One region of the Gilliamella sp. ESL0254 genome, then DNA from elsewhere that is predicted to be linked to it. Evidence: riboswitches for the same ligand, from Rfam matches in the RefSeq annotation. Region 1 holds a riboswitch; the other holds the start of a gene.
The links. Region 1 has a riboswitch for thiamine pyrophosphate ahead of thiB (thiamine ABC transporter substrate binding subunit). Riboswitches for the same ligand answer to the same signal wherever they lie in the genome.

Region 1 (7,491 bases):
TTTAATCAAACTTAAATAGCAATTATATTATGCAGAATTATTAATGGGTGGAAGTCAAATCTAAAACAGCCTAACCGCCATTAAAAACGCTAGTGAAGCGTGATAAAAATGAACGTTGCTCTTCTTTTGGCATGTTTTCAAGGTTAGCTTGAATTAGTTGATCGACTTTTTGTGTTTCATTGACTAACCCTAATTCATTATAAGCATTACGCATTAACAGCAACGCTTCTTTTGTTGAATCGGTATCTGGGAACGTCGATAGCATGTCAGTCACACGGTTAATTACTGCTACATAAGCGCCACGTTTAGTATAAAATTGAGCTACTTTTAGCTGATAGCGCGCTAATCGGTTTTTCAAAAATACAAGACGTTTTTGTGCATCGGCAGCGTACTGGCTACTAGGGAAGCTAGACACTAAATAGGTAAAATCCTTAAACGCAGCTGCCGCGTAATCAGCATCGCGATCTGAACGATCAACATTAAACCAACCTTGGATCATATTGTCATCTTGCGCCATATTTGAAAGGCCACGCATATAAATAACCCAGTCAATATTTTGATGTGTCGGATTCAACTTTAAAAATCGGTCAATTGAGGCAATCGCCAATGGCAAATCGGCAGACTTATAATAAGCATAAATCAAATCAAGTTGCACTTGTTGTGAATAAGGGCCAAATGGATAATTTTTATCCATGGACTCTAATACTTTAATACTGGATTTTATATTCCCATTTTCAAGCTCTGATTTAGCTTTATTGTAAAGCTCAATTTCGGGTACATTTTCAACATCTGGCTTAGAAGAAGTACAACCAATTAGCATGCCAGTTAAAGCGATAGCTAACAAAGAGTGTAAGCGCAATTTCATTCAGTTTTCAATCCAAATATAATTAAACATAAAAGGCGATGATTGGTATATAATACTCTAAAATAAAACAGCTTAAAATAGATAAATTACACATGCATGAGTTAAAATTATCAACCGAAATTGAACAACACCAATTAGGGATGCGCTTAGATCAAGCTTTGTCAGAGCTTTTCCCTGATTATTCACGATCAAGAATAAAAGATTGGATCGTCAATAATAAAGTCACTGTTAATAACAATATAGTTAATAAACCCAAAGAAAGGGTTTTAGGTGGTGAAAAAATCGCAATTAATGCCGAAATCGAAGAAGAAACCTATCACCAACCTGAAGATATAAAACTTGATATTGTTTATGAAGATGACGACATATTAGTTATCAACAAACCGCGTGATTTAGTCGTACACCCCGGTGCAGGTAATCCGGATGGTACGGTATTAAATGCTTTATTACATTATCATCCTAACATCGCGCGTGTACCGCGTGCTGGTATTGTTCATCGACTGGACAAAGATACCACAGGCCTTATGGTTGTTGCTAAAACCATTAATGCCCAAACTCATTTAGTTGATGCACTTCAACACCGCGAAATCACCCGTGAATATGAGGCAGTTGCTATGGGCATTATTACAGCAGGGGGCACAGTAGATCAACCCATCACCCGCCACCCAACCAAACGTACCCATATGGCAGTATTCCCGACCGGCAAACCTGCGGTTACACACTACCGAGTGATGGAAAAGTACCGCTTACATACCCGATTACGCTTACGCTTAGAAACAGGTCGTACTCACCAAATTCGTGTACATATGGCACATATTGCCCATCCATTAATTGGCGATCCACTTTATGGTGGGCGCCCAAGGCCGCCCAAAGGCGCAAGTGAATCGTTTATTCAAACCTTGCGTGACTTTGACCGCCAAGCATTACATGCCACCATGTTACGCCTGTATCATCCCATTACAGGAGAACTCATGCAATGGAATGCACCAATACCGCAAGACATGCAAACGTTAATTCAAGCTTTGCAAGAAGACACTGAACAGCACAAAGATGAACTAGACTGGTAACCAACATGATAAAATCGATTTACCCATATTGGACAGCACCCAAAAACGTCCATGCCCTCACCACAACACGAACAGGCGGTGTTAGTATGGCACCATTTGCGAGCTTAAATATGGGGAGTCGAACAGGCGATAATTTAGAGCACATAGCGCAAAACCGCCAGCGCCTAATACAAACCGAACAGATACCCAGCGAACCTTATTGGCTAACTCAAACCCACAGCACCATAGCGCTGGATATATCGCAAATTGCTTTACAAACAGCAACAGGCAACATTCCTAACCAAACGATAGAAGCCGACGCATCTTATACTCATCAACCCAAACAAGTGAGCGTAGTACTTACTGCCGATTGTATGCCAGTCTTGTTTTGTACAACTAATGGTGACGAAGTTGCGGCAGCACATGCCGGCTGGCGAGGATTATGTAACGGAATACTGGAAGAAACAGTCAAAAAATTTGTCTCGCCACCGTCAAACATCATCGCATGGCTTGGGCCAGCGATCAGTGCCAAAAAATTCGAAGTTGGTATTGATGTCAAGGAACAATTTGAAAAAGTCGACCGCAATGCAAAAATTGCCTTTAAATTAATCAACCCTGCTGAACAAAAATACCTAGCCGACCTTTACTTAATTGCTAAACAACGCTTACAAGCAATGGGAGTAACTAAGATTTTTGGAGGGGATTTTTGTACTTATACTGAACAAGATAAGTTTTTTTCATACCGTCGGGAAAATCAAACAGGGCGGATGGCGTCAATGATTTGGTTTGAGTAAGTTTTTTTATTTTAAAATAAAAAAAATAATAAAATCAAATATTTTTCTAACTGTTTTTTATTTGTAGATTGATTGTCAGTTATTTGTAGTGGTTTCGGACGTTTGCTGTTTGGTGATCAAAATAGTCATGAAGATTACGTTCAATTTAGGAAGTTTTTTTGCTAAAAATCAGTCAGAAAAGGTATTGATTTTATTGAAGTTTTTATTTTCATCTTTTCAAAAAAATCAATCGTTTATACGCAGTTGGGAAGGTTGCGACATCTAACAAATCAACAAGACTACGAATAGGGAACCATAATGAAAACCATTTAACCAACTAAAAAATGTCTAAAAAGATATCGAATTTAATCATATTTTTGTTTTGGTGTTTAAAAAAAAACGCAAACATACACTCTTGGTCACTTTCGTTGTTTACAATCCTCACGCTAACCTCTAAACTACTCGACGTTCTCAACGGGGTGCCCAGTAGGGCTGAGAATGTTAGATTGGCTAACATAACCCGTCGAACCTGAACTGGATCATGCCAGCGGAGGGATTTGAGTTTATTGTATCTGCTCAAACCTTTTGTCTTTTATTTGCTATTTTGGAGGCAAAATGTTTTTTAAGAATGTTTTATTACCTTTAGGCTTGTTTGCACTTTTTGTGGTCAACAATGCCAATGCTACTAGCGAAAAACCTACTTTGATTGTTTATAGTTATAATTCGTTTATTTCAGAATGGGGACCAGGTCAGGCGATTGAAAAGGGCTTTGAAGCGCAGTGCGACTGCCAACTTGAAATTGTTGCATTAGGCGATGGGGTGGCGGTTTTAAATCGAATTCGTCTTGAGGGTGATAGAACCAATGCCGATGTGATCTTAGGGTTAGACAATAACCTTTTAGATCAAGCCAAACAGGCAGGTATTGTTATTCCTCATCAAATCAGTAAGCCAAATAATTTAAATACCGACTGGTGGGATAGTAATTTTATGCCTTATGATTTTGGTTATTTTGCCTTTATTTATGATCAGCAAAAGATTAGTAACCCGCCACGCACTATGCATGAATTAGTTGATAATAAAGCCAATTGGAAGATTATTTATCAAGATCCAAGAACGAGTACACCTGGCTTAGGTTTATTATTTTGGATAAAGAATATATATGGTGATGATGCGGCATCTGCATGGCAAAAAATAGCTAACAATACTGTGACTGTGACCAAAGGTTGGAGCGAAGCTTACGGTCTATTTTTAAAAGGTGAAGCTGATTTTGTGCTTAGTTATAGCACTTCACCTGTGGCTCATATTATGAATAATAATGATCATCGTTATGCTGCGGCTATTTTTGACGAAGGTCATTATCGTCAAGTTGAAGTTGCTGGCATCACTAAGTACAGTCAGCAACCGGAGCTTGCACGTTCATTTTTGAGATATTTATTAACCCCTGAGGTACAGCGCCAATTTGCTGAAAAAAATTTCATGTATCCGATTATTAATATTCCATTACCTGACGCTTTTCAGCAAATTAAGCCAGTTGATAAAGCGCTTGAGTTTGATGCCAAGCAAGTTGAACAGAATCAAAAAGCGTGGGTACGTGAATGGAAATCCACCATTAGTAAGTAGTTTTATTTAGTCTAATGTTGAAATTAAGAACATTACTTCCTGGTTTTAGCGCTGCAAGCTTCATCTTAATTGTATTAGGCACAGCGCTATGTGCACTTTGCTTGGTCGCTATTAAGTCTAATAATTTAACTGTCTATTTTGATAGTTATTTAATGCATTTGATTTGGATAACAGTATTTCAAGCAACGCTATCGACATTATTATCTATTTTATCTGCAATAGTCATGGCGAAAGCTTTATCAATGGTCAATTTTTGGGGTAAACGGTTATTGTTACGCATAATGCCAATTACCTTCATTTTACCTACCCTTGTTGTGGTAACGGGGCTGCTGTCTGTTTACGGAAAACATGGCTTATTGGCAGGGGTGTTCAATTGTTTGGGATTACCATTTATTACATCCATTTACGGTTTAAAAGGTATATTACTTGCGCATGTGTTTCTTAATTTTCCGTATGCTTGTTGTTTATTTTACCAAACATTAAATAACGTGCCTGTCGCACACAAACAGTTAGCAACGCAGTTAAATTTTTCGAGTTTTACTTATTTTAAATTGGTTGAATGGCCGCTACTACGTCGGCAATTGTTCCCGATGGCATCGCTTATTTTTATGCTTTGTTTTTCGAGTTTTGCCATAGTATTAACGCTTGGTGGTGGACCAAAATATTCCACAATTGAAGTGGCTATTTATCAATCTATTCGTGAGTTTGATTTGATACAAGCTGTATTTTTAGCCTGTTTGCAGTTAGTTTGTTGTGTTAGTTTTATGCGGTTGATGCAAAAAACAAATTATAACAAAAGACTTAGTGTGAACTACGTTAGGCAAAATTATTGCGTGCCAGTTTCGTTTCACTTAGTGTTGTTGAGTATGTTGATTATTGTTATTGGTGGGCTATTTATTGTGCTGCCCATCATCACCATAATTATTGAAGGGATTTATTTTTTTAAGTGGTCATTTTTAACGGCAGCTTTCCAACACGCTGTTATGTTTTCGGTATTAATTGCTTTGGGATCGGCAATGATTGCTATGCTACTTGCTTTATTATTACTTTATACCAACAGTCGCCTATTGATTAACCAGCACACGCAGTGGAGCAATCGATTAATGTTAGTGGGATCGCTGATTTTAATTATTCCAAGCATGGCACTGGCATCGGGTCTGTTTTTATTGTTATTTCCCTACGCGTATAGTTCTGTATTTGTGTGTGGCTTAATTATGTTGTGTAATGGCTTAATGGCATTACCTTTTGTATTAAAAAATCTTGCCGCACCAATGTATGATGTGACCGCACGCTACTGGCAATTAACTCAATCACTCAATATTGATGGTTTGTTGCATTTTTATTTGATCGAATACAAAGCGCTAAAAAAATTAATCATTCAGAGCTTTGCTTTTTCAGCCATATTATCATTAGGTGATTTTGGTATTATTGCGTTATTTGGTGGGCAGTCAGTCATTACGTTACCCTACTATTTATATGAGCAAATATCGCATTATTATTATCAAGAAAGTACCGTAACGGCTGCATTATTGTTAATATTATCTTTTAGTTTGTTGGTTGTGATAGATTATGATCGAACTGAATCACATTAATTATCAATATGATAATTTTAAAGTACATTTTGATATTGCTATAGTAGCAAAAGAACGCGTCGTTATTGTTGGGCCTAGCGGTGCAGGTAAAAGTACTTTATTAAATTTAATTGCTGGATTTATTCATCCAAAATCGGGCGATATCATTCTTAATAAACAATACGCAAATAACTTACTTCCTGGTAAACGCCCTGTATCAATGTTGTTTCAAGATAACAATTTATTTAGTCACTTAACCGTTGAACAAAATATTGCTTTAGGACTTAAGCCATCATTAAAGTTAACGGTAGCTGAGCAACAGACTATTTGTGACATTTTAATTCAAGTAGGACTGGATGGATTTGGCAAACGATATCCAGAACAGTTATCAGGTGGGCAACGCCAGCGAGTGGCACTTGCGCGTTGTTTAATTCAGCATCGGCCTATTTTATTATTGGATGAGCCTTTTTCAGCGCTTGATCAAGCTTTACGTTATGAAATGCTAGCGCTAGTTAATCAAATTTGTGATAAGTTTAATTTAACATTAATGATGATATCGCATTACCTTGATGATTCGCTCAGTTACTTTTCGCGTTGTTTGGTTGTGGATAATGGGCAGATTGTTTTTAATGGTTTGCCAAAACAGCTAAAACAACCTGAAAATAGTCACATTGCCAAAATGTTGGGGTTTAATTTTCAATAAATAGTCGTTGTTAAGGGCTAAATAAAGGTCTTTAGCTGTCTATTTATCTATTATTCATCTAAATTAATTCACGATTATTCTTTGTTGATAACTTATTATTTAAATAAAAATTTTTATGTCTTAAGGTTTTATTAATCTATTTTGCGTAGATTATTTTTAATAATTAATAACAAACTTATTTAATATCTATGCAAAACACCAAAGCAAATCGTTCTTTTAGTCGATCAGCACTTATCTTTAATATTCTATTTTTTACTTATTTTTCTAGTGCGTTGCAATTGTATATTTTCTTTTCTGGTCATTCTAATGTTATTGGATTGCGTGATTCTATTATTTATAGTTTGATTTGGCTTATTCCTGTTTTAATTTTTCCTAACTATACGCGGAGGATTGCGACTGTTTTTGGAATGATTGTGGGCAGTTTGTCTTTGATTTCTGTTGGATATTTTATTATTTATCGACAGGAATTTTCGCAAAGTGTCTTTTTTATTATGGCGGAATCAAACTTTGCTGAGTCTAGTGAGTTTATTCAGCAGTATTTGAGTATTAAATTAGTTGTGATTCTGATTATTTATAGCTTGGTAGGGATTTATCTGTGGACTAAAGTAAAACCAGTTTATGTTAAAAGCTGTACAAAATGGATTGCATCACTGTTAATTGTGATTTATGCCATTATGCCATTGTTTATTAGTGTCACAATAAAAAAATCATCCATCAGGAAAGCGGGATCGCACCTGCTATCACGTATGGAAACAACCGTACCATGGCAATTGCTTAATGGTTATTTAGCTTATCGTTCACAATTATCAAATATGGAAGATATTTTAAACCATTTGCAAACATTACCACCGTTAGAAAATTTAAAAGATGCCAACGGTAATACCCCAAGAACGTTAGTGCTAGTAATAGGTGA
Region 2 (7,491 bases), 930 kb from region 1:
AAAGACAAACAGGAGTATCCGTTGAAGAAGCGACGAGCCTTTTTAAAATGGGCTGGAGGAAAATATGAGCTTGTAGACACAATTAAACGGTATCTACCAGAAGGCGATCAACTGATTGAACCTTTTGTCGGCGCTGGCTCCGTGTTTTTAAATACTAACTACAAAAGTTATATTTTAGCGGATATCAATCATGACTTAATTTCATTATTTAAATTATTACAATCGAGTCCTGATAAGTTTATTCATGACCTTAGATTGCTATTTACTGCTCAAAATAACCACCCTGATGCATTTTATCAGTTGCGTGATGTATTCAATGGTAGTCAAGACCAATATTTTAGATCACTCTTATTTGTCTATTTAAATCGACATTGTTACAACGGTCTATGCCGTTATAATAATAGGGGGCTATTTAACGTACCATTCGGACGTTATAAAACCATTTATTTTCCAGAAAAAGAACTCTATTTTTTTGCAGAAAAAGCGCAAAGGGCCCAGTTTATTTGTGCACCTTATTACGAAGTAATGAAGCAAGCAAAACAAAATTCAGTAATTTATTGTGATCCGCCCTATATATCCCCAAATGAATCAGCGGGTTTTACAGCTTATTATTCAAATATATTTGGATTTGAAGAGCATAAAAACTTATCAAAATTAGCCGAAAACATGGCATATAAAAAAAATATACCAGTGCTAGTGTCTAATCATTATACTGATTACACAATGACCCTTTACAGCAAAGCAAGTCAACTATATCGAGCAGAAATGCGACGCTCAATTAGTTGCGCAGGTGAAGGTCGCAAAAAAATCGATGAGATTTTAGCATTATATAAAAAGCCATAAACAGGCTTAACTATAATGAAAGTTATTAGAGGTAGGTTATGAAAAAATACATTATTGCGCCATCAATATTATCAGCTAATTTTGCTCGTCTTGGTGAAGACACTCAAAAAGTGCTCGATGCAGGAGCCGATGTTATCCATTTCGATGTCATGGATAACCATTTTGTACCAAACCTCACAATGGGAGCCATGTTTTGTAAAGCACTGCGAGAATATGGCATTACTGCACCTATTGACGTCCATTTAATGGTATCACCGGTTGAAGAACTCATCACCGCTTTTGCCAAAGCAGGCGCAACCAACATATCCATTCACCCAGAAGCTACTGTACATTTGGATCGTTCATTACAGTTAATTAAAGATCATGGTTGCACAGCCGGTATTGTACTCAACCCAGCAACACCGCTTAATTGTCTAGATTATATTATAGAAAAAATTGACATCATTTTACTTATGAGCGTTAATCCAGGCTTTGGTGGGCAATCGTTTATACCTTCCACCATCAAAAAAATACAACAAGTAAAACAGCGTATTATAGAGTCTGGGCGCGATATTCGTTTAGAAGTTGATGGCGGCGTAAAAGTCGAAAATATTGCAGAAATAGCCAAAGCAGGCGCAGACATGTTTGTTGCTGGATCAGCCATATTTAACCAACCGAATTATAAAGCTGTTATTGATGCAATGCGTAAAGAGTTAGCAGGAGTGACACATGCATAAACTAAATGACATTCAAGCAATCGCCTTTGATTTAGACGGTACCCTTGTTGATAGCGTACCCGGGCTTGCACTAGCGGCACAAAAAATGTTGGCCGACTTAACCCTACCGACAATCAGCAACGAACAGATCAAAAACTTTGTAGGTAATGGTATTGATATCATGTTGGAACGGGTATTTAATGCAATTGGCACAACGCCTTCTGGCGAACTTTTTTCAAAAGCAAAAAACCTTTTCAATCAACATTATAATAAAGTAATGGATGCCGAAACCAAGTTATTCCCTCACGTCAAAGCAACCTTAAAAACACTGCATGACAGCCAATACCCATTGGCATTAGTCACCAATAAGCCGGCACAATTTTTGCCAGCCTTACTGACTTCTTTAGGTATAAAAGAGTACTTTTCATTAGTACTTGGTGGGGGCGATGTCATTAAATTAAAGCCACACCCAGCACCTTTATATCAAGTTATGGCAACCTTTGGACTGTTTAGTGATCAACTTCTATTTGTTGGCGATTCTAAAAACGACATCACTGCAGCACAAAATGCCAATTGCCCAACCGTTGCGTTAAGCTATGGCTATAACTATGGCGTTTCGATTGCTACTAGCAATCCTGATTTTTTATTGGATGATTTTAAAGAGATATTAACATTATTACCTCAGCCAAAAGCTGATGCAAAAAAATAATTAGCATAAATTAGGAACAAATTATGAGTAAACCGATTGTATTTAGTGGCGCTCAGCCATCAGGAGAACTAACACTTGGCAACTATTTAGGTGCATTAAAAAATTGGGTGGCTCTGCAAGGTGAATATGATTGCGTTTATTGTATCGTCAATCAACATGCGATCACTGTACGCCAAGATCCCAACAAACTACGCAAAGCCACATTAGATACACTAGCGCTTTATTTAGCTTGCGGTATTGATCCCAAAAAGAGCACTATTTTTGTACAATCACACGTCCCAGCACATGCCGAATTAGGCTGGGCATTAAATTGTTACACCTATTTTGGCGAACTCAGCCGTATGACTCAATTTAAAGATAAATCGTCTCGTCATTCTGAAAACATCAATGCCGGTTTATTTGATTACCCAGTACTGATGGCTGCCGATATTTTGCTTTATCAAGCCAACTTAGTACCTGTGGGCGACGATCAAAAACAACATCTTGAATTATCGCGCGATATTGCTATGCGCTTTAATGCACTTTATGGCGATATTTTTACTGTTCCAGAACCATTTATTGCCAAAGTAGGCGCCCGCGTTATGTCATTGCAAGAACCAACAAAAAAAATGTCCAAATCAGACGAAAACCGCAATAACGTCATTGGCTTACTTGAAAATCCTAAAGAGATCGAAAAGAAAATCAAACGAGCAATGACCGATTCTGACGAACCACCAGCGGTGCGTTACGACATAAAAAATAAAGCTGGCGTTTCAAACCTGCTTGATATTTTGACAGGTGTCACTGGAAAACCGATTGCCGAACTTGAAAAAGAGTTTGAAGGTAAAATGTATGGTCACTTAAAAACCGAAGTAGCAACGCAAGTTATTGACATGCTAACCACCTTGCAAACCAAATATCATGAGTATCGTGATGACGAAAGTTACTTATTTTCAATCATGCAAGAAGGTGCCGAAAAAGCACGTTCAAAAGCCGAACCAACATTGAAAAAGGTCTATGATGCAATCGGTTTTGTATAATTACCAAATCACTAGCGGATTATCACTAAAAATAAAACAGTATGCAATGGCTTTAACAGACTAAAAAAACTGTCAATAATTAAAGCCATGTAAATATACGGATTAGTTATGAAGATTATTATTCTCGGTGCAGGACAAACAGGTAGTGCGCTTGCTGAATATCTCGTTACCGAAAAACAAAACGATGTCACAGTGGTTGATGAAAACCATGATAAATTACAATCACTACAAGAACGTTTTGATTTACAGGTGATTTGTGGTAAATCGTCCTATCCACAAGTACTAAAAGACGCTGGCGCTGAATCAGCCGATATGCTTGTTGCCGTTACTAATTCTGATGAAATCAACATGATAGCCTGCCAGATTGGGCATGTGATGTTTCACATTCCACAAAAAGTAGCACGTATTAGAGAGCCTGAATACAATGACGAAAATTACTCCTGCTTCAACAAAAACTGTATAAACATCGATCATATTATTGCTCCAGAAAACCTTATCACTAATCATATTAGTCAATTAGTACAATATCCGGGGGCGCTACAATTTGCGTCTTTTTATGACAATCGAGTCTGTTTGGTGGCCGTTACCGCCTATTATGGCGGTGCTTTAGTTGGCAGTGAACTGTCTGGACTTAAAGAGCACTTACCCCATGTTGAAGCACGGGTTGTCGCAATTTATCGCAAAAATCGCTTTATACGTCCACTAGCATCAACCCTAATTGAAGCCGGTGATATGGTTTATTTCATTACCCCACCAGTTAATATCAAAGCTGTGACGAGTGAGTTACAACGCTTAGAAAAGCCTTATAAAAGAATCATCATTAGTGGCGGTGGTGGCGTGGCAGTCACTTTAGCAAAGCGTTTAGAAAACGACTATCAAGTAAAATTAATCGAACGCAATGCCGAACGTGCCGAATTAATTGCTGAGCAACTTACTAATACCACAGTTCTGCACGGCGAATCATCGGATCAAGAATTGCTTTCACAAGAACAAGTTGAACTTACTGATCTATTTATTGCTGTCACCAGTGATGATGAATCCAATATCATGTCATCCATGCTAGCCAAAAGGATGGGGGCTAAAAAAGTAATTGTATTGATTCAACGCCAAGCCTACCTTGAACTAATTAATGACAGTGTGATTGATATTGCAATTTCACCACAACATGCTACCATTTCAGAGCTACTAAGCCATGTAAGGCAAACTGGCGTTGTTAAAGTCGTTTCATTAAGACAAGGTGAATCCGAAATTGTCGAAATTGTTGCCAATGGTAATAGTGAAACATCAAGACTGGTTGGCAAAAATATTAACAGTTTAAAAATACCTTCTGGTGCAACCATTGGGGCGGTAGTCCGTGGTGAGGATGTCATTATTGTCAATACCGATCTAACTATTGAAGACAACGATCACCTTATCATCTTCTTACCTGATAGAAAGGCAATTACCGACATCGAAAAATTATTACAATAACTTGTTAAAAATAGATAGTCAGTTCATAATAACCAAATAAATTTTGACTCGGGGTGTTTTTTGTTTCAACAAAAAACTGAGATTTTACCCGTTGAACCTGATCTGGATTATGCCAGCGTAGGGAAGTCTAAGCCATCAAGTCACAAAATTGGCAAATTCTTCCCAAGATGCACAGATAATAAGGAAGAAATAAATATGCCAACAGTCAAATCATTCAAAACCAACCAAGCAACCTCTTTTATCCACCACGTTAAACAACAACGCCCACTAGTGCATTGCATAACTAATGATGTAGTCCAAAATTTTACCGCTAATATACTACTTGCTATTGGCGCATCACCGGCAATGGTTGTTGCCGAGCAAGAAGTTGCTGCATTTGTTTCCATTGCCGATAGTTTATTGATTAATATTGGTACCATTCACAGCAACATAGTCACAAGTATGTTATTAGCAGCAGCTAAAGCGCAGCAAACACAAACACCATGGGTACTCGATCCCGTCGCGGTAGGACCTGCACTTAATTATCGTACTGAAATTGCATATCAATTATTATCATTAAAACCAACGGTAATACGTGGTAATGCCTCAGAAATATTAACACTAAATGGTCAAAACTCATCGGCAAAAGGACCTGATGGTCAAGACTCAACCCAATCAGCTTTAAACGCTGCCAAAGAGCTTGCGCAAAAATATCAAACTATCGTTGCAGTGACAGGTGATATCGACTATGTCACTAACGGTAACAACGTATATAGCATAACTGGGGGCGATATTGCTTTAACGAAAGTGACGGGAACAGGATGTTCATTATCCGCCATGGTAGCAGCTTTTATAGCCAATTCACCTGACCCTTTATCTGCTACCGCCTCGGCATGTTTTATGATGAAAAAATCCGCTGAACTTGCCAACAAACAGCAAGGATTAGGCACCTTTACGGTATCTCTATTAGATCAACTCTCACTATTTAATCCATCACTTTAATAAGGATAGAAGATGAAAAAACAATTGGATTTAACCCTTTATTTAGTGCTCGATCCACTACTCTGTGGTGGTATTAGTGGTATGGTCAATACAACAAAAATTGCTGTCAAAAACGGCGTAACCGCTATACAGTTAAGATCAGAAAAAGAAATGGCAGGTAAAGATTGGTATCAAGCAGCATTAGCATTGAAAGAAGCGTTAAGTGATACAGCTATTCCATTATTTATAAATGATCATGTCGATATTGCTTTAGCAGTTAATGCCGATGGCGTACATATTGGACAAAGTGATTTACCTGCCGATATCACTCGCCAACTTATTGGCAAAGACAAATGGTTAGGGTTTTCAGTATCTAATCGCCAACAACTTGATACCACTCCTTGGCAACTGGTTGATTATATTGGTATTGGTCCTATCTTTCCAACAACAACCAAAAAAGATGCAACGGCCGCACTGGGAACCGAACAGTTAACCAAGTTAGTAGAACTAAAGCAGCGCCCTGCTGTTGCCATTGGTGGTATTGATGAAAACAATGTAACTAATGTCATCCAAACAGGCATTGACGGTATTGCAGTGGTTTCGGCTATTTGTGGCCAAAAAGATATTCAACAAGCAACGTTATCGCTTATTAACAAAATCAAACAAGCTAAATAGGAAATACTATTATGACAACAATTGCATTAACCATTGCTGGATCTGACCCTAGCGGTGGCGCAGGTATTCAAGCCGATTTAAAAACCTTTTCTGCACTCGGCGCCTATGGCATGTCGGTCATCACGGCCTTAACGGCACAAAGCACACAAGGGGTTGATGCGGTATTAGCGATCTCACCCGAATTTATTGAAGCCCAATTTAATACGCTTTATCAAGATATTCAAATTGATAGTGTAAAAATGGGCATGCTCATGAATAAAGAGATTGTCACAACCGTCCACCACCTGCTAAAAACCAATCCAATCCCGATCATCGTCTTAGACACCGTCATGGTCGCCAAAGGGGGACATTCGCTACTAAAACCTGACGCCATCACAGCCATTCGCGAACTTTTACTCCCCCTAGCAACCATCATCACTCCCAATCTACCAGAAGCCGCCGCGCTACTTGATTGTGACGAAGCAAAAAACGAAGATGATATGCAAAAGCAAGGACATGAATTACTCAAGTTAGGCTGTAAAGCGGTATTAATGAAAGGAGGACATTTGCCCAGCAATGAAAGCCCTGATTATTTAATCACTCAAAATAACACAGTTAAAATAACCGCCCCACGTATTCAAACAAAAAACACACACGGCACTGGTTGCACATTATCCGCAGCGATTGCCGCATTATTACCTAACAACAGCTTGCCAGATGCAATAGCCCAAGCCAAAAATTATCTACATGGCGCAATTAGTCATGCTAACGATTTAAATATAGGGAAAGGGATTGGACCAACACACCATTTTTACCGTTGGTGGTAATCGCACAATAAACAAACTAAATGGGATTTAAGTTGTCAACTATTGTATATAACAACCAATCCCATACCTTAACTAATGCAGATTCTTTGCTTCACTTGTGCTACAAGTAAGTGTCCCTTTTTTTCCTTGTTCATTTTTAGAGTAGTCAGCCCAACAACTTTTCATTGATAAATCAATTTTTTTTATTAACTCAATTCTGCTTGTACTGTAAGCGCAACTAACATAATAAGGTTCAACGTCTGTATAGTGATTAACTTCCCATATTAACTCATGTTTCTTACCATCAACCGTTCCTTTTGCTGGTTTTAAAACCG

Region 2: it holds a riboswitch for thiamine pyrophosphate, as region 1 does, so the genes downstream of both, thiM (hydroxyethylthiazole kinase) here and thiB (thiamine ABC transporter substrate binding subunit) in region 1, are expected to answer to the same signal.

What each region holds. Positions count from the first base shown of each region.
Region 1 covers NZ_JAAEDU010000001.1:317,452-324,942, forward strand. Annotated here, with positions in the region: gene bamD (outer membrane protein assembly factor BamD) at 71-865, opposite strand; gene rluD (23S rRNA pseudouridine(1911/1915/1917) synthase RluD) at 958-1,932, shown strand; gene pgeF (peptidoglycan editing factor PgeF) at 1,941-2,705, shown strand; TPP riboswitch at 3,150-3,258, shown strand; gene thiB (thiamine ABC transporter substrate binding subunit) at 3,300-4,304, shown strand; gene thiP (thiamine/thiamine pyrophosphate ABC transporter permease) at 4,319-5,896, shown strand; gene thiQ (thiamine ABC transporter ATP-binding protein ThiQ) at 5,874-6,578, shown strand; gene cptA (phosphoethanolamine transferase CptA) at 6,767-7,491, shown strand, end outside.
Region 2 covers NZ_JAAEDU010000001.1:1,245,585-1,253,075, forward strand. Annotated here, with positions in the region: gene GYX25_RS05825 (Dam family site-specific DNA-(adenine-N6)-methyltransferase) at 22-843, shown strand; gene rpe (ribulose-phosphate 3-epimerase) at 882-1,559, shown strand; gene GYX25_RS05835 (phosphoglycolate phosphatase) at 1,552-2,247, shown strand; gene trpS (tryptophan--tRNA ligase) at 2,271-3,266, shown strand; gene trkA (Trk system potassium transporter TrkA) at 3,375-4,736, shown strand; TPP riboswitch at 4,776-4,877, shown strand; gene thiM (hydroxyethylthiazole kinase) at 4,932-5,717, shown strand; gene thiE (thiamine phosphate synthase) at 5,730-6,371, shown strand; gene thiD (bifunctional hydroxymethylpyrimidine kinase/phosphomethylpyrimidine kinase) at 6,383-7,177, shown strand; gene GYX25_RS05865 (STY0301 family protein) at 7,250-7,491, opposite strand, start outside.